DNA from 3 places in the Enterococcus sp. AZ109 genome. Region 2 is predicted to be linked to each of the others. Evidence: riboswitches for the same ligand, from Rfam matches in the RefSeq annotation. Region 2 holds a riboswitch; each other region holds the start of a gene.
What was found. Region 2 has a riboswitch for thiamine pyrophosphate ahead of thiT (energy-coupled thiamine transporter ThiT). Riboswitches for the same ligand answer to the same signal wherever they lie in the genome.
Positions count from the first base shown of each region.

Region 1: linked by a shared signal. The riboswitch ahead of IGI42_RS03620 (thiamine-binding protein) and the one ahead of thiT (energy-coupled thiamine transporter ThiT) in region 2 are both predicted to bind thiamine pyrophosphate.
Region 3: linked by a shared signal. The riboswitch ahead of tenA (thiaminase II) and the one ahead of thiT (energy-coupled thiamine transporter ThiT) in region 2 are both predicted to bind thiamine pyrophosphate.

Region 1 covers NZ_JBIOSF010000001.1:756,442-761,230, forward strand. The annotation lists gene IGI42_RS03605 (Gfo/Idh/MocA family protein) at 1-344, opposite strand, end outside; gene IGI42_RS03610 (sugar phosphate isomerase/epimerase family protein) at 346-1,176, opposite strand; gene IGI42_RS03615 (DeoR/GlpR family DNA-binding transcription regulator) at 1,345-2,100, shown strand; TPP riboswitch at 2,211-2,310, shown strand; gene IGI42_RS03620 (thiamine-binding protein) at 2,395-2,691, shown strand; gene IGI42_RS03625 (ABC transporter permease) at 2,660-3,424, shown strand; gene IGI42_RS03630 (ABC transporter substrate-binding protein) at 3,436-4,446, shown strand; gene IGI42_RS03635 (ABC transporter ATP-binding protein) at 4,439-4,789, shown strand, end outside.
Region 2 covers NZ_JBIOSF010000001.1:2,281,390-2,286,178, reverse strand. The annotation lists gene IGI42_RS10950 (patatin-like phospholipase family protein) at 1-504, opposite strand, end outside; gene IGI42_RS10945 (class A sortase) at 566-1,279, opposite strand; gene IGI42_RS10940 (hypothetical protein) at 1,558-2,328, shown strand; gene thiT (energy-coupled thiamine transporter ThiT) at 2,373-2,957, opposite strand; TPP riboswitch at 3,010-3,108, opposite strand; gene IGI42_RS10930 (hypothetical protein) at 3,170-3,535, opposite strand; gene IGI42_RS10925 (low molecular weight protein-tyrosine-phosphatase) at 3,600-4,058, opposite strand; gene IGI42_RS10920 (2-hydroxyacid dehydrogenase family protein) at 4,129-4,789, shown strand, end outside.
Region 3 covers NZ_JBIOSF010000002.1:263,761-268,549, reverse strand. The annotation lists gene IGI42_RS17870 (hypothetical protein) at 1-53, shown strand, start outside; gene IGI42_RS17865 (ornithine cyclodeaminase family protein) at 189-1,172, shown strand; gene IGI42_RS17860 (DUF6440 family protein) at 1,485-1,664, shown strand; TPP riboswitch at 1,716-1,806, shown strand; gene tenA (thiaminase II) at 1,927-2,589, shown strand; gene IGI42_RS17850 (helix-turn-helix domain-containing protein) at 2,706-3,320, shown strand; gene IGI42_RS17845 (hypothetical protein) at 3,380-3,685, shown strand; gene IGI42_RS17840 (ABC-F family ATP-binding cassette domain-containing protein) at 4,138-4,789, shown strand, end outside.

The sequences.
Region 1 (4,789 bases), 1.5 Mb from region 2:
TTTTCAACTTCTTCAATAGACATGCCTAAAGGTTTTTCAACTAATACGTGCTTTCCAGCTTCGATTGCTTTGATTGACATTGGCACGTGGAAATTATCTGCGATCCCAATAACCACTGCGTCAACTTCTGGATCTTTTAGCATTTCATCAAAGTCTCTGTACAATTTCGTTGGGTGATAGATACTATTCATTTCATTCAGTAAGTACTCATCTACATCACAGATTGCATACAATTCAGCATTTTTAGATCGTCTAATTGAATCAAAGTGGGCAGCCTGTGAAATTTGTCCCGCTCCAAGTACCCCAATTTTCACTAATTTGTCATCTTTTTTTATATTTGTCATCTTACTTTTCCTCCATTAATCCTAAATTTTCTAGTGCATATTCAATGTCTTCTTCTTCTAATCCATGCATAATAATTGGCCCGTCATAAAACTTAGTTAGTTTCCTTAAGTATTCCACCAATGGAATGGTACCTTTTCCAACGGGAGCAAATTTGATTTCTTTATCAGTCACAAGAGCGTCTTTGCAGTGAGCTAGCGAGATTACATCTTTGAGTTGCTCAAGTGTACGTTCTATTTTTTCTAATTGATTGTCAGCATCTTTTATTGTCACGATGTTAGCCGGATCATACAGCACTCTTAGATGTTTAGAGTCGAATAGATTAATCAAGCGCAAAGAATCTTCTGCTGAGCTAACGACATTTGCCTGCTCTGGTTCAAAAACGATGGTGACGTTGTTTTCTTCAGCTACTTTGAGCATAGCTTCGATAGACTTGCTAAGTACCACCCAAGCTTTCTCAGTATGATTATCAGGATGAGGACTCCAAAAGTCTTCTTGATTAAAGCTACCTGTTGATATAGAAACAAAAGGAACGCCTAGCATTTTTGCAGATTTTACAACCGTTTCAAATCCAGCTAAATTTTCTTTCCTTTTGGTCTCATCTAACTCTAAAGTGTTAAACGTACCGGATATGACGGCAATATCAACCCCATTTTTTTCACAAGAGTCCTTAATATTCTCTAAAATATGTTTCTCTACAGACTGTGGTAAACTAGGTAGACCAACATTAGCAAAATTAAATTGAATGCTCTCAAAACCCAAACCAGCAATTTTCTTCAAAGCGTCGTCCAACTGGTACTTCAGAAAAACTTTTGAAAATATTCCAAACTTCATAACTGCATCATCCTCCAAGTTGATTTCTTTTAAGCGCTAACATTAGGTGTACAACAAAAGAAATATGGATTAAAATAGCACGTGTCAGTAATTAATCGATTTCTTTATGCTATCATTATACAATGGAAAACGATAAGAATCAATAAATTTCGATTAAAGGAGAAAATAATGTTAAAAAGCGAACGCCACAAATATATTTTGAGCAAAATAGAGGCAGAAGGTAAAGTTTTAGTAAACGATCTCACCAAAGAATTAGAGGTAACGGAAGATACAATTCGAAAAGATCTTCAAGAACTAGCTAAGCTTGGACTTGTCCAACGCGTTCACGGTGGCGCGCTAAGATTGGATAACACCAACCTGCCATTTGAGCACCGAATTGATCAACACTCAGTCAGCAAAAAAATGCTAGCCAAAAAAGCAGCATCACTAATTGATGGAAAAAAAGTAATCTACATTGATAGTGGTACAACGAATCTTTTTTTCGCAGAGAACATTCCTAACGATTATAGTGGGATAGTTATCACCAATAGCCCTACGATTGCATTAGCATTATGCGATCATGAGCATATTACCATCAATTTGTTGCCTGGTGAGTTGGATAAACATTCTAAAGTATTAAAAGGCTCTGCTACATTAAAAGCAATTGAAGGTATCAATATAGAGCTGTGTATACTGGGTATCTCTTCAATCGATATTGAAAAAGGGATCACTGTCCCATCATTTGAAGAAGCTGCAATAAAAAAACAATTGCTTCAACAAAGTTCTCATAAAATCGGTATTGTAACGAAAGAAAAAATTGGCACAACTTCAACTTTCTTTGTTGATAGTGCTACTTCTTTAGATACTATTGTTACGGAAAAAGGAATTAATAATGCTATCTTGGAACCTTATTACAATCTAGATCTAGACATTCATCAAGTATAAAACAAAAATGATTAAAACCCGTTTATCGTTTTTAATCGTTTTTTGTTTTACTGATTTTCAAAAGTATGTTGACGAACAAATCAAAGAAATGTATTATTAAAAACAATTAAATAAAGATGCAGGGGGACGCACAAGCGTTGAGAAGGTTAAAAACCTGACCCTTTGAACCTGTTGGTTAAGACCAGCGTAGGGAGCATGTCGAAAAAAAGAATCATTTTTGGTTATTTTAGGCATTTTCTCTATTGGGGAAAATGCCTTTTTATTTTAATTAATTTCAAGAAAAGAGGAAGAAAAATGGAAGCAGGTATCGCAATTCAAGTACTACCAAAAGTAGAAGGTGAATCAGAAGTTGTTCGTGTTGTTGATGAAGTAATCGCTTATATAGCAAGCACAGGATTGACTTATCAGGTTGGGGCGTTTGAAACAAGTATTGAGGGAAATTATGATGAATTGATGGAGATCGTCAAAAACTGTCAACTGATTGCAATTAAAGCGGGATCTCAAGGCGTATCTGCTTATGTAAAAATCACTTACAAACCTGAAGGAGATGTGTTTGGGATTGAAGAAAAGACGAAAAAGCACCAGCATTAACCTCTACTCTGGTGTTTCGGTACTCGTCCTTCTTATGGTGTGGCAAGGTGTTAGTTCGTTAGGATGGATTCCAACGTTCATGCTCCCTTCTCCTTTACAGGTTGGTCAGGCCTTTATCAATGATTTTGATTTACTATTGTTCCATTCCAGAATCACATTGATCGAAGCGTTATTAGGTTTATTTTTAGGAATGTCACTGGGGATCGCAGTTGCAATTTTTATGGATAACTTCGAAAGAGTGAAAAAAACTATCTATCCCCTGCTGATTTTAACGCAAACTGTTCCCACTGTTGCTATTGCACCCTTATTGACAATCTGGTTTGGTTTTGGCGTTTTACCAAAGGTTGTTTTGATTGTCATCACTGTGTTTTTCCCAGTATCCGTTGCTATGTTGAATGGCTTTTCTTCTGTTGATCATGATGAATTGCGGCTATTACGTTCGATGGGAGCAAATCGCAGACAAATTTTCTGGCATATCAAGATTCCCGCAAGTCTTGGTGATTTTTTTTCTGCTCTAAAAATCGCTGTGACTTATGCAGTAATTGGTGCGGTTATCTCAGAATGGCTGGGCGGCTTTGAAGGATTAGGTGTCTATATGACACGAGTACGAAAATCTTATGATTTTGACAAGATGTTTGCAGTAATTTTTTTGATTTCATTAATTAGTTTATTACTGATGGCATTGGTCAATTTGGCAGAAAAATTGGCTATGCCCTGGAAAAAAGAAGTATAGGAGGAGTAAAAATGAAGGTAAAGTGGAAAGCATTAGTTGCTTTGAGTAGTTTATTGGTTCTAGGAGCATGTAGCAATGAGCAAAGCGCAACAGAAAACAAAGAGTTGGAAAAAATTACGTTTGTGTTAGATTGGACACCTAATACCAACCATACAGGACTATACGTAGCACAACAAAAACGTTATTTTGAAGAAGAAGGATTGGATGTTGAAATTGTGCAACCCTCTGATGGAGATGCCTCCGCAATCGTAGCGAGTGGCAAAGCTCAATTTGGAATTAGCGCTCAAGATTCGCTAGCACCGAACTATGCTTCAGATGATTCACTACCAATCACAGCTGTAGCGACTATTTTACAGCATAATACGTCTGGTATCATGTCTCTTAAGGGTGAAGGTATTGACCGACCTAAAGGATTGGAAGGCAAAACCTATGCTACATGGGATTCACCTGTTGAGCAAGCCACTATCGCCAACGTAATGGAAAAAGACGGCGGTGATTTTGAAAAAGTTAATTTGATTCCGAATAATATTGTGGATGAACCGATGGCATTGAAGGAAAAACAAGCGGATGCTATCTGGGTTTTCTACGGCTGGGGTGGCGTTTCTGCTGAAAGCGAAGGTGTCCCAATTGATTACTTTTATTTTAAGGATTTGAATCCGGTGTTTGACTATTATACGCCTGTAATTATCTCAAACGACAACTTCTTAAAGGAGCATGGAGATGTGGCGAAGAAATTCCTAAAAGCCGCTGAAAAAGGTTACGAGTTCGCCATTGAGTCGCCCGAGGAAGCTGCCGATATTTTAGTCGAAGAGGCACCTGAGTTGAACAAAGACCTAGTTCTGGCAAGTCAAAAATGGTTGTCCGAACAATATCGTGCCGACGAAGATAGATGGGGATATATTGATTCGCAGCGCTGGAATGATTTTTATACCTGGTTAGGAAAAAACCAACTAATTGATAAAGAAATTCCTGAAAATACAGGATTTACCAATGATTATCTACCGAGTGAGCAGAATGATTAAGCTAGAAGTCAAAGATGTGTCAAAATATTTTTCAGAAAAACTAGTCTTGCACCATTTGAATCTCCATGTGCTCGATCATGAAATCATCAGTATCATCGGTCCGAGCGGAGTTGGAAAGTCAACGCTTTTTAGCATTATTGCCGGTCTTTTAACCCCCAGTAGCGGTGAGGTCTTGTTAGATGGAGAATCCGTCATTGATATGCCAGGAAAGGTTTCCTATATGCTCCAAAAAGATTTACTTCTTCCATACAAAACAATCGAAGAAAACATCACTTTGCCATTGATTTTACAGGGAGTCAAAAAGAAGGAAGCCCTTCAAAGGGCCAACCAACTTCTGGAAGAA
Region 2 (4,789 bases):
ACATCCTACTACCCACTCAAAAGAAATTTTATTTTCTAAAAGAGCTTTCCAAACGCCAATTTGATAAGCACCGCGAGCACCACCCCCGCCGAGAACCAGCGCAGTATTATAATTTAGTTGTTTTCGCCAACCACAATCACACCTTTTATAATTTTGATTTGTCAGCCAATTAGCCAAAGGTAATGGTGCATCTAGAACAAGTATGATATGGGTTCTAAAATATTGCCGAGCAGCCTTTTCTAAAAGATAAAGCCCTTCCTGCCAGGAAAGTTCTTTGACAATTAAAAAATTTCTAATTTTCCAAGTTTTTTCTATGTTCTGAACCTCAACAAATAGTTGCCCTTCCTGATCTGTTATGCAATAAACACGCCTTTTTCTTAAGGCATGAAGCATTCGTTGGGCAGCTTGACTATGTACCACATCAAAAGGAAACAGCAAACGAGCTTGCTGAATTATTTCATGATACTTTGACAACTCAGATGGATACAATTGCTGTACCTTCATTTACTTTCTCTCCCACTTTAAAAGAAAAGCCACAAAGCCCGTAAGCTCTGTGGTTTCTTAATTAATAAGTTCGTTGCTCCATGTTAAAAGCATCTTGCATTGGTTGCGTTGCTTTTTCCACAGGCGTAACTGCTTCTAGTTCTCCTTGTACAACTATTCGCGTGATCCCGTCAATTTCCCCGCAGGTCACCAAAGTAACCTGACGCCGATCAGGTAATACATCTAGATACTTTACCTCAGTTGGCTGTACGCGAACTTTAAGCGCTGTTCTATAAGTATAAATGCTGGTCAAATCAGTTAAATATATCTTGTCTCCTTCTTGAATATTATCTAACGGGGTAAACAACAAGCCAGCTTCTGCCGCTCGATGACTAGCTAAACCATAGTTTCCTTCACCCATCACTTGGTCAGGTTCCAAAGTCCCAGCACCAAACAGTAATGCTTCATTAGACAATCCTTTAAAAATCGGCAAATTAATCGCTACAGAAGGTATAGATATACCACCAATAACTGGTAAACGTTTATTACTTAACTGCGCCCGCATCACTGCCTCTGTACTGGCAGGAACAACCGCATCGAAATCAAAAGGCATATTTTCTTGCATATTTTTATCAATATCTTCCTTAGACAGATTCGAAACAGCATAACGATCGCCGTTGTATTGAATTAGAAAGTTTTTTATTTGATTATTGAAAATTAAAGCCAATCCAATTATTAATAATAAAATTAAAAAAAAATTGATTAGCCAGCTGGTCTTTTTTCTTTTTCTTTTCATGAGCTATCCTCCATACTATAATCGATTTTATCATATCACAAAGTAAGCGTAAATCTTTTACTGTAAGATGCTCAATTTACTAGTGTTAAGTTATTTAAAGGAGAATTAATCATTGGTTCATTTTGATCTTTTAAAGTATGTATGAAGATGAAAACTATTTGTGAAAAGTATTGCAATAACGCTTTCAACTGTAATGTAATTTTAAAATAAAAGAAACGAGCTTTTTTTTAATTGATGAGTTAAAATGATGATGACGATGATTGGAGAGGGTGAATGATTTGCTAGACATGCTTTTTGTATATATAGATACTACCAGCAATGCCGTTTTTTCTAAGGGACTTTCCCCAGCGGACTTTGTTGAGGGCATCGTGCATCAACCGGATCATCTACTCTTATTAGACCCCGCTGTCGAAATCGGTGAATTTGACACCCATAGCGGATTGAAGGTCATTAGTGGAACTTACGCTGTCAATCAATTTTTTACGAACAAAAACTTCTCACAATCTACAGCCAATAAGTGGATTGACTTTACAAATCCAGCTTTACTAAAGGAGTTGACACCTTTAGAGATTTCCGAATTGTTGTATTTTGGCCATATGCGTACACATTTGCATTCGCCATTCTTTTATAAGCTCCAAAACAACTTTGTTTATTTCAACTTGGGTAGTGAAACCCTACGTGTATATTATCGCTATTTAGATGAATTCTATCGAATCTTAGCAAATAAAATTACTCGTGTTGCCCTAGAAAAGGTCAACGATAAGCGCTCATTCTTCCGTAAAGGCTCTTCTGTTGCTCATTTAGAAGGAGAAATTTTAAAAGATTTATATCCAATTTTTCAAGAAGGTGCTGTTTTCTGTTTTTCAAAAGCTCAGCTTGAAAATAAATTATATCGCATTCCCATCTATTTATCTGATGAAAAAGGTTGGCGTAAACATCAGCCAAGTTATAAGCAAGATCAAAAAATGGGAACCTTATCTTATGATCTAGGTCGCCAAAAATGGAGTCTGTCCTTAGAAAAAGATGACTTAGCATTTGCCTTTCGTTAAAACGACCACTTTTGCCTTTAATTGACAGAAGTGGTCGTTTATTTTTATCTCGTTTTCATGCCTAATGTTACAGCATCACGTGGCAAAAACAACTGCGGTACTTTTTTCAAAACGCCTATTGCAATTACAGAGGTTACAATCCCCGTCGCCAAACCGCCGGCACCGTTCATCACGAAAGAAAAAATCCAAGGATTCATTCCCCACAATGCGTAACTGCCCCAGAAAACCACTCCAGCAATAAAATGCCAAAAGAAACGTGCACCAGTCCCCGCTAAGCTCCCTAGAATGATGTTTTTAGCTGCCTCTTTCTGATTGTGATCCAGCAGTGCCTGTTGAACTTTAGGTGCATATAATCCAGCAAAACCTGCAAAGGTAAAAGCTACTGGATACTCGATTAGAACTTGTAAAACGCTGAGAAACTGTAGATTTCCTGTGAAATGTAATATTCCCCAAATAAAGGATGAAAGTAAAGCTGGTCGAACTCCTCTTCGCAAAGCAAAAATAGTCATAGGCACCATCCCTAATGAAATTGTAAGGCTACTGCCGATGTTCGAGGGGATGAATGATAGCATATAAGCCAATGCTGCCACTATCGTTCCCTCCACCATAATTCTCGTTTTGTTGTGCATAAAAAAACTCCTCCTTTTTTTGAACATACAGTTCACAAAGGAGAAGTAAATTTATTTACTTCATCACAATTCCTACGCTCGCATGACCGAAACAGGTACCAGGGTTTAGAGTGTCCTCATTCTCAGCCCGAAGGCTCCCCTTTGTGACAGTATTATTCTTTTAGTATTTTTTACTATTACAGTATAGCACATAATTTATTTATTTCAAGCAGTTAGCGTGAAACACTCTCTTGATCGCCATTTGGTGCCAAAGTAGTTACTTTTTTTATGCGATCTACTGTTAACATCTGTAATTGATCATCTTGCGTTCTGATGACCAAAGAATCGTTGCCTACAGTTTTTGGCAGCCAACCAGATACCGTTTCAAATTTTTCTGGATCTTTCTCATGCTGTACTTGTAGAACAACCAAACTATTGTTCAAAGCTGCTAGTCGCAACTGACTCATAATCGTCTCATTCGCTTGTTCTTGTGCACGTTTATCAGCAGAATCGTTTAGAAAATCAGACAAAAAACGGAAAGATGAACTAGAAAAGGCTTTAATTAGATTTTTTTTTGCTTTTTCAGGTTTCTTCTTCATGTCATTTTCCTCCTTGAATGTATTCTGATTTTACTTAAAAGCGGGTTAAAAAACAATACATAGACTATTCTTCAAAAAAAGTTAACCAATAGGGCAACCCATCTTGAATCAAAGCATATGCTTCCTCAAAATCCCCTGTATACCAAGGATCTGGGATATCTTGGTTTTTTTTCCCAGGAACAATGTCTAAGTATAAATAGACTTTTTTGTCCGCTCCTTTTGGTGCTAGCGCCAATAAATCTTCCACATTTTCACGATCCATCCCAATGATCCAATCCGCTGTATAAAAATCATTCGTTGACACTTGACGAGAATGCATCCCTTTTGTACTAATTCCATGTCCTTTCAAAATTTTTTGCGTACCGTGATGTGGTGGATTTCCCACTTCCCAACGACTAGTTGCCGCTGAGTCTATTTTAAATATGTCTAATTTCCCCATTTTTTCAAATTGATCCCGGAAAATAGCCTCTGCCATTGGCGAACGACAGATATTCCCCATACAAACAAACAGAATCGTTTTCATTTGATTGCCTCCTTCAAGCTAAAAAGTGTATTTCGTGCTATAGTCAAATCATAGAAATGAGGTTGATAATATGAGTCGTATTTTTCTTTCTGCTAAAATTCCATCCATCGGTACCAAACTATTGGATAAAGCTGAGTTGGACTATCAAGTTTTTGATGGGACTGGTGTAATTTCTAAAGAGGAGCTTATAGAAAACATCACAGATTGCCAAGTACTAATTTGCCCTTTATCTACTATAGTTGATCAAGCAGTTATTGATCAAGCGCCCAATTTACGTTTGATCGCTAACTTCGGTGCGGGTTTTAACAATATAGATGCTGATTATGCTAAGAAAAAAGGTATCTATGTAACAAACACTCCGATTGTTTCAACCAATGCAACAGCAGAGCTGACTGCTGGTTTGATCATTGCTCTTTCTCGACGAATCGTAGAAGGCGATCGACTGATGCATGGTGCCGGCTTTGACGGCTGGGCTCCTTTATTCTTTTTAGGTAATGAACTAAAGGACAAAACACTAGGAATCATTGGCATGGGACAGATTGGACAGTCCCTAGCAGAAAAAATGTCTGCTTTTGGTATGAAGATTATGTACAGCCAACGGCATCAATTAGATTCAGAACAAGAAAAAGTATTAAAAGTTGAGTTCCACACCCAAAAAGAGGTTATTCAGCAGGCAGATATCCTTTCATTGCATGCTCCATTAACTGATGAAACACGTCATTTATTAAACT
Region 3 (4,789 bases), on a different contig from region 2:
CCGGTATTGCTGACTACTGCTTCAGTGGAGGGTTACTATCTTTCCAAAGTTGAGAAACTGACGAGGAAAATGCTGATAAATGAAGTTTTTATTTTTTTAGGATTTGTTGCGTGGGCATTTATGAGTGCCAAGTAATTTTAGGAACCAGGGAGGTGAAAGCCTCATTAATATAACAAGGAGTGAAATATATGCTGTTTTTGACAAAAGATGACATGATCCAGACTTTTTCCATGAAGGAGGCGCTAGAGGCAGATAAAGAAGCCTTGATGATTTTCTCCAAAGGGGAGACAAATGCACCACTGCGCACGAATGTGGATATTCGAGAGGAAAATGGTGTAAGTTCATACATGCCAGCCTATATCGGTGGGGATAAACCATCTCTTGGCGTAAAAATTGTTTCGACTTATTTGCACAATATCGAACGGGGTCTGCCTAGTGTCACTGGTACAATGATCGTCTTAGATCCAAAAAGTGGGATAGTCACTGCCTTGTTAGATGGCACATACTTGACTCAGCTGCGAACAGGTGCGGTACAAGGGGTAGCGACAGAGCTATTAGCAAGAAAAGACGCCAAGATTGGTGCCCTGATCGGAACAGGGGGGCAGGCGGAGAAACAATTAGAAGCGATGTTAACAGCTCGTCCATTAACCGAAGTTCGTATTTTTGATATCTCTCAGAAAAGGGCGGAATGTTTCGTAGAGGATATGCAAGGAAAATTCGAAGCACGCTTGATTCCAACTAAAACTAGTCGGGAATGTGTTGAAGGTGCGGATATTATTACCAGTGCGACGCCGTCCAATGAGCCAACCTTCGAATCAGACTGGGTAAAAGACGGGGCACATATTAATGGAATCGGTTCCTTTACACCAAGTATGTTTGAAATTCCTAAAGAATTAATTAAGCGAGCAGACCGGGTTATCTTTGATACAACAGAAGGGGTACTAAATGCAGCGGGAGACTTTATTACACCGTTAAAAGAAGAATATATTCCAAAAAATAAGTATTCTGGCGAGTTGGGACAAATTCTATTAGGAGAAGTCCAAGGTAGAACTTCAGATAAAGAAATTACTATTTTCAAATCAGTTGGAACAGCTGTTTTAGATTTAGTGGTAGCAAGTCAGATTGTCCAAAAAGCCCGTGAAAAAGGCTTGGGTACAGAAATTCCAGATTAGAAATATTAAGACAAGCTGTTCTTTACGAGGAAGCTTGTCTTATTTTGTCGTTTGGGACAAACTATTAGCTGATCTGGACAAAAGGCACATTTTTATTAACTTTGACGATAAACTGAGTACATAAAAAAGTTCGGGAGGCAGTGTTATGTTGTTAGGAATGATTGTTGGCTGTTCGTTCGTGTTTTTATTAAAAACTTGGTAGCGGGAGTAAAAAGTTTACCTTAAATATATTTGTTTTTGCCTTTGTAATAGGTGGTTAAACGTTTACTATAAATAAGGTATACTTTTAATATGTTAGAAGGAGATTGACATATGGATGAAAGATTTATGGTTTCAGAAGAAAAAAGTGACAAAAAATCGATTAAAACGCAAGTTATTACAGATGAAAAAACCGGTGTGCAATATTTATTGGTCTTAAACACAATTTATGGATCGACAGGAATTACTCCATTATTGAATGCTGATGGTACACCTGTCATACGAAGAAGATAAAAGTAGGAGTCGTTTTCATCTAAAAGGTATGTTATACTTTTATTAATCGAATAAGAACACTAGGGGTGCTTTTAAGCTGAGATTATACCCATTGAACCTGAAACAGTTAGGACTGACGCAGGGAATGTGTGACTTTTTTAGTCAAATCGTTAATTATTACACCCGATCGTTTTTGTGATCGGGTTTTCTTTTTAGTTTGGCCTCCTCGTGGACTTTTTTGAGGAGGCTATTTTAATAGTAGAAAAAAGTAAGGGGGAGTTATATGTTTACAGAATTAGCAAGAAAAGCAGCTGCAGCTTATTGGGAGGGGAGCTTCGTGCATCCTTTTGTGGAGTCGATTGGAGATGGTACCTTATCACCGGAAATATTTCGGTTTTATTTGCTCCAGGATCGCTATTACTTAGAACATTTCAGCAAACTTTACGAACGGATTGCCGATCAAACAGCAGATCAAGAAGTACAAAACTTGATGAGAGAAAATGCAGAAAATTTACGATTAGGCGAGATTGCGGTTCGTGCCGATTTTTTTAGTGAATTAAACATCACTGAAAAAGAAATTGCCGAAACACCTGTTGCACCAACTGCCTATCATTATGTTTCTCACATGTACAGACAGTTAGTGGAAAGTACACCGAATGCAGCCTTTGCAGGTATGTTACCATGTGCCTGGTTGTATCAAGAAATAGGCATTCGTCTAATTAAGTCAGGATCGCCGCACCCATTGTACCAGCGGTGGATTGAAACTTATTCAGGTGAGGAAGCCGCTGAGGGAATCTTAAGAGAACGTGCTGTTTTAGACCGATTATACGAAGCGAGTAAACCGAAAGAGCAAAAGCAGATGCTGGAGGCTTTTGTCATCAGCAGTAAGATGGAATATGCGTTTTGGGAGATGGCGATGAATTTGGAAACTTGGGCGATCGCTTAAAAGCTTGATATATCAGTATGTAAAGACATATTTACATGGTAAAAAGCTGAATGTAAAGCACTTTTTCTGTTCGGTGTCTAGAAGTCTAACCTATAATTTGGATAAGGAGGTCAGTTATGAATATTGATCAAAAATTAAAGAATGCACGAAAAGCAGCAGGATTGACGCAAGAGGACTTAGCTGAAAAAATCAACGTCAGCCGCCAAACAATATCTAGTTGGGAAAATGGGCGAAGTTATCCTGATATCGTCAGCATCATTTTGTTGAGTGATATTTATAACCTCTCCTTAGATCATTTACTAAAGGGAGACGAGGACATGATAAAACAACTTGAAAAAGACACCAACACAGTCAAAAGCAATCGAAAACTGATCGGCATTTATCTCGCCTGCATTATGGGGTATGGTATTTTGTACTTGATGATGCCAATGATTTCTCTGCCAAAAATTGAAAATATTGCGATGAACCTCCTAGTTTTTTTAGTATCAGGACTAGCGCTGTTGTATCAGCTAATTCATCATATCAAACGAACCGATTTTTTGAGTAAAAGCACTTCTAATGTTGTTTTAACTCAAGTTGCCATTGTAGTATTTGGACTTTTGTTAATTGTAGGAACATTTTTAGTGTTGGATATTTTCTTGACAAAAACTTGGCAGTTGCTTACTGCTCGGATAATTACATGTTTGACCATTGCTTGCTTTATGTACGCCATCAATAAAAAAATAAGTTAAATGACTAGTAGAGAAAGCCCCATAAATGGAATACAATAGTTAAAAAAGGGGTTTTCTCTATGAAAAAACTCTGCTTTGTCTTCGAAATCAATACCAACGCTCGGCCGGTGCTGAATCTTCTGCCTTGGATATACATGAACGGAGAAGAACTGGCTGAGCATCTTTCTGGCAAATACGAAGTGATGTTCGACTATTTTAAGAACAAAGATCGCGCTGATTATTTGGTGGTGCCTAATCCTAATGGTGGTTTTATAAACGAAACCGATCTGCCTGAGATACCTGTCGATCTGGAACTGTTCTTCAACAAAGACTTCCAGGGAATTGAAGCGTCAATCGACAACTTCTTTAACGAAAAGCAAAGATAAGTCGGAATCACCATTTTTTTCAGAAACTTTACTGATCTTTTTGACACAATCTCGGGAACATGTTATGATTCTTGGCGAAAGAGGGAACATCTGATGATATACAGCTATTATTTTAAATTCGTAAGAAAAGCAGCTCTTGACAGATTAATTCGATGAAGCATTGTTAAGAGCATACAATAAAGGTTTAGACTTCATCGGAAACGCCCGAAGTAGGCAGGTTTATTTATTGTGCCTTGGTGTTTTCGATTTTGAAAAAATATTGTAGCTGCAGACAATTGCTGTTGTCTGTAGCTTTTTTTGTAAAGAAAATATAGTTTTTCACAAATGATAGGATTGGTTTGGACATAAGTAGTAGTGCAGGGCTTCTCAATCTAGAGGAGTTTGCGAAACCTTTCTTATTAATTAGATGTGTGCCGATAAAAAAAAGAAACAGTAATGAGGAGAAAAAAATTATGATGAATTTAGTAGACATTACCCAACAGTTTGGGGACAAGCTGTTGTATGAAAAAATTAATGCCCAAATCAACAAAGGCGAACATGTGGGACTAATTGGTCGCAACGGTGCCGGGAAAAGTACCTTGATCAAAATTATCACTGGCGAAATTTTGCCGGATGAAGGCCAAATAGTGGTCTCGCCAAAATTTCAGGTGGGCTACTTGGATCAATACGTCAACGTGGATGAAACTATGACCATTCAGGGATTTCTGCAAACAGCTTTTGCTGAGGATTTAGCGAAAGAAGTAGAAATTACTAAACTGTATGAAGCGTATGCTACCGATATGGATGATCGTTTATTGGAACGGGCAGGCCGTCTACAAAATGAGTTGGACCAAGGGGACTTTTACCAAATGAACACCTTGATCGACGAACTTGCGACAGGATTGGGGATTCACGTATTAGGAATGGATAGTATTTTGAAGAATTTAAGTGGTGGACAGCGTTCGAAGATTCTATTAGCGAAGTTGCTGCTAGAAAAACCAGATTTGTTAATTCTGGATGAACCAACGAACCATTTAGATGATGACCATGTCCAATGGCTGACACAATTTTTGAAGGAGTTTCCAGGAACCTTTTTGGTAGTTTCTCATGACCAGGCTTTCTTAA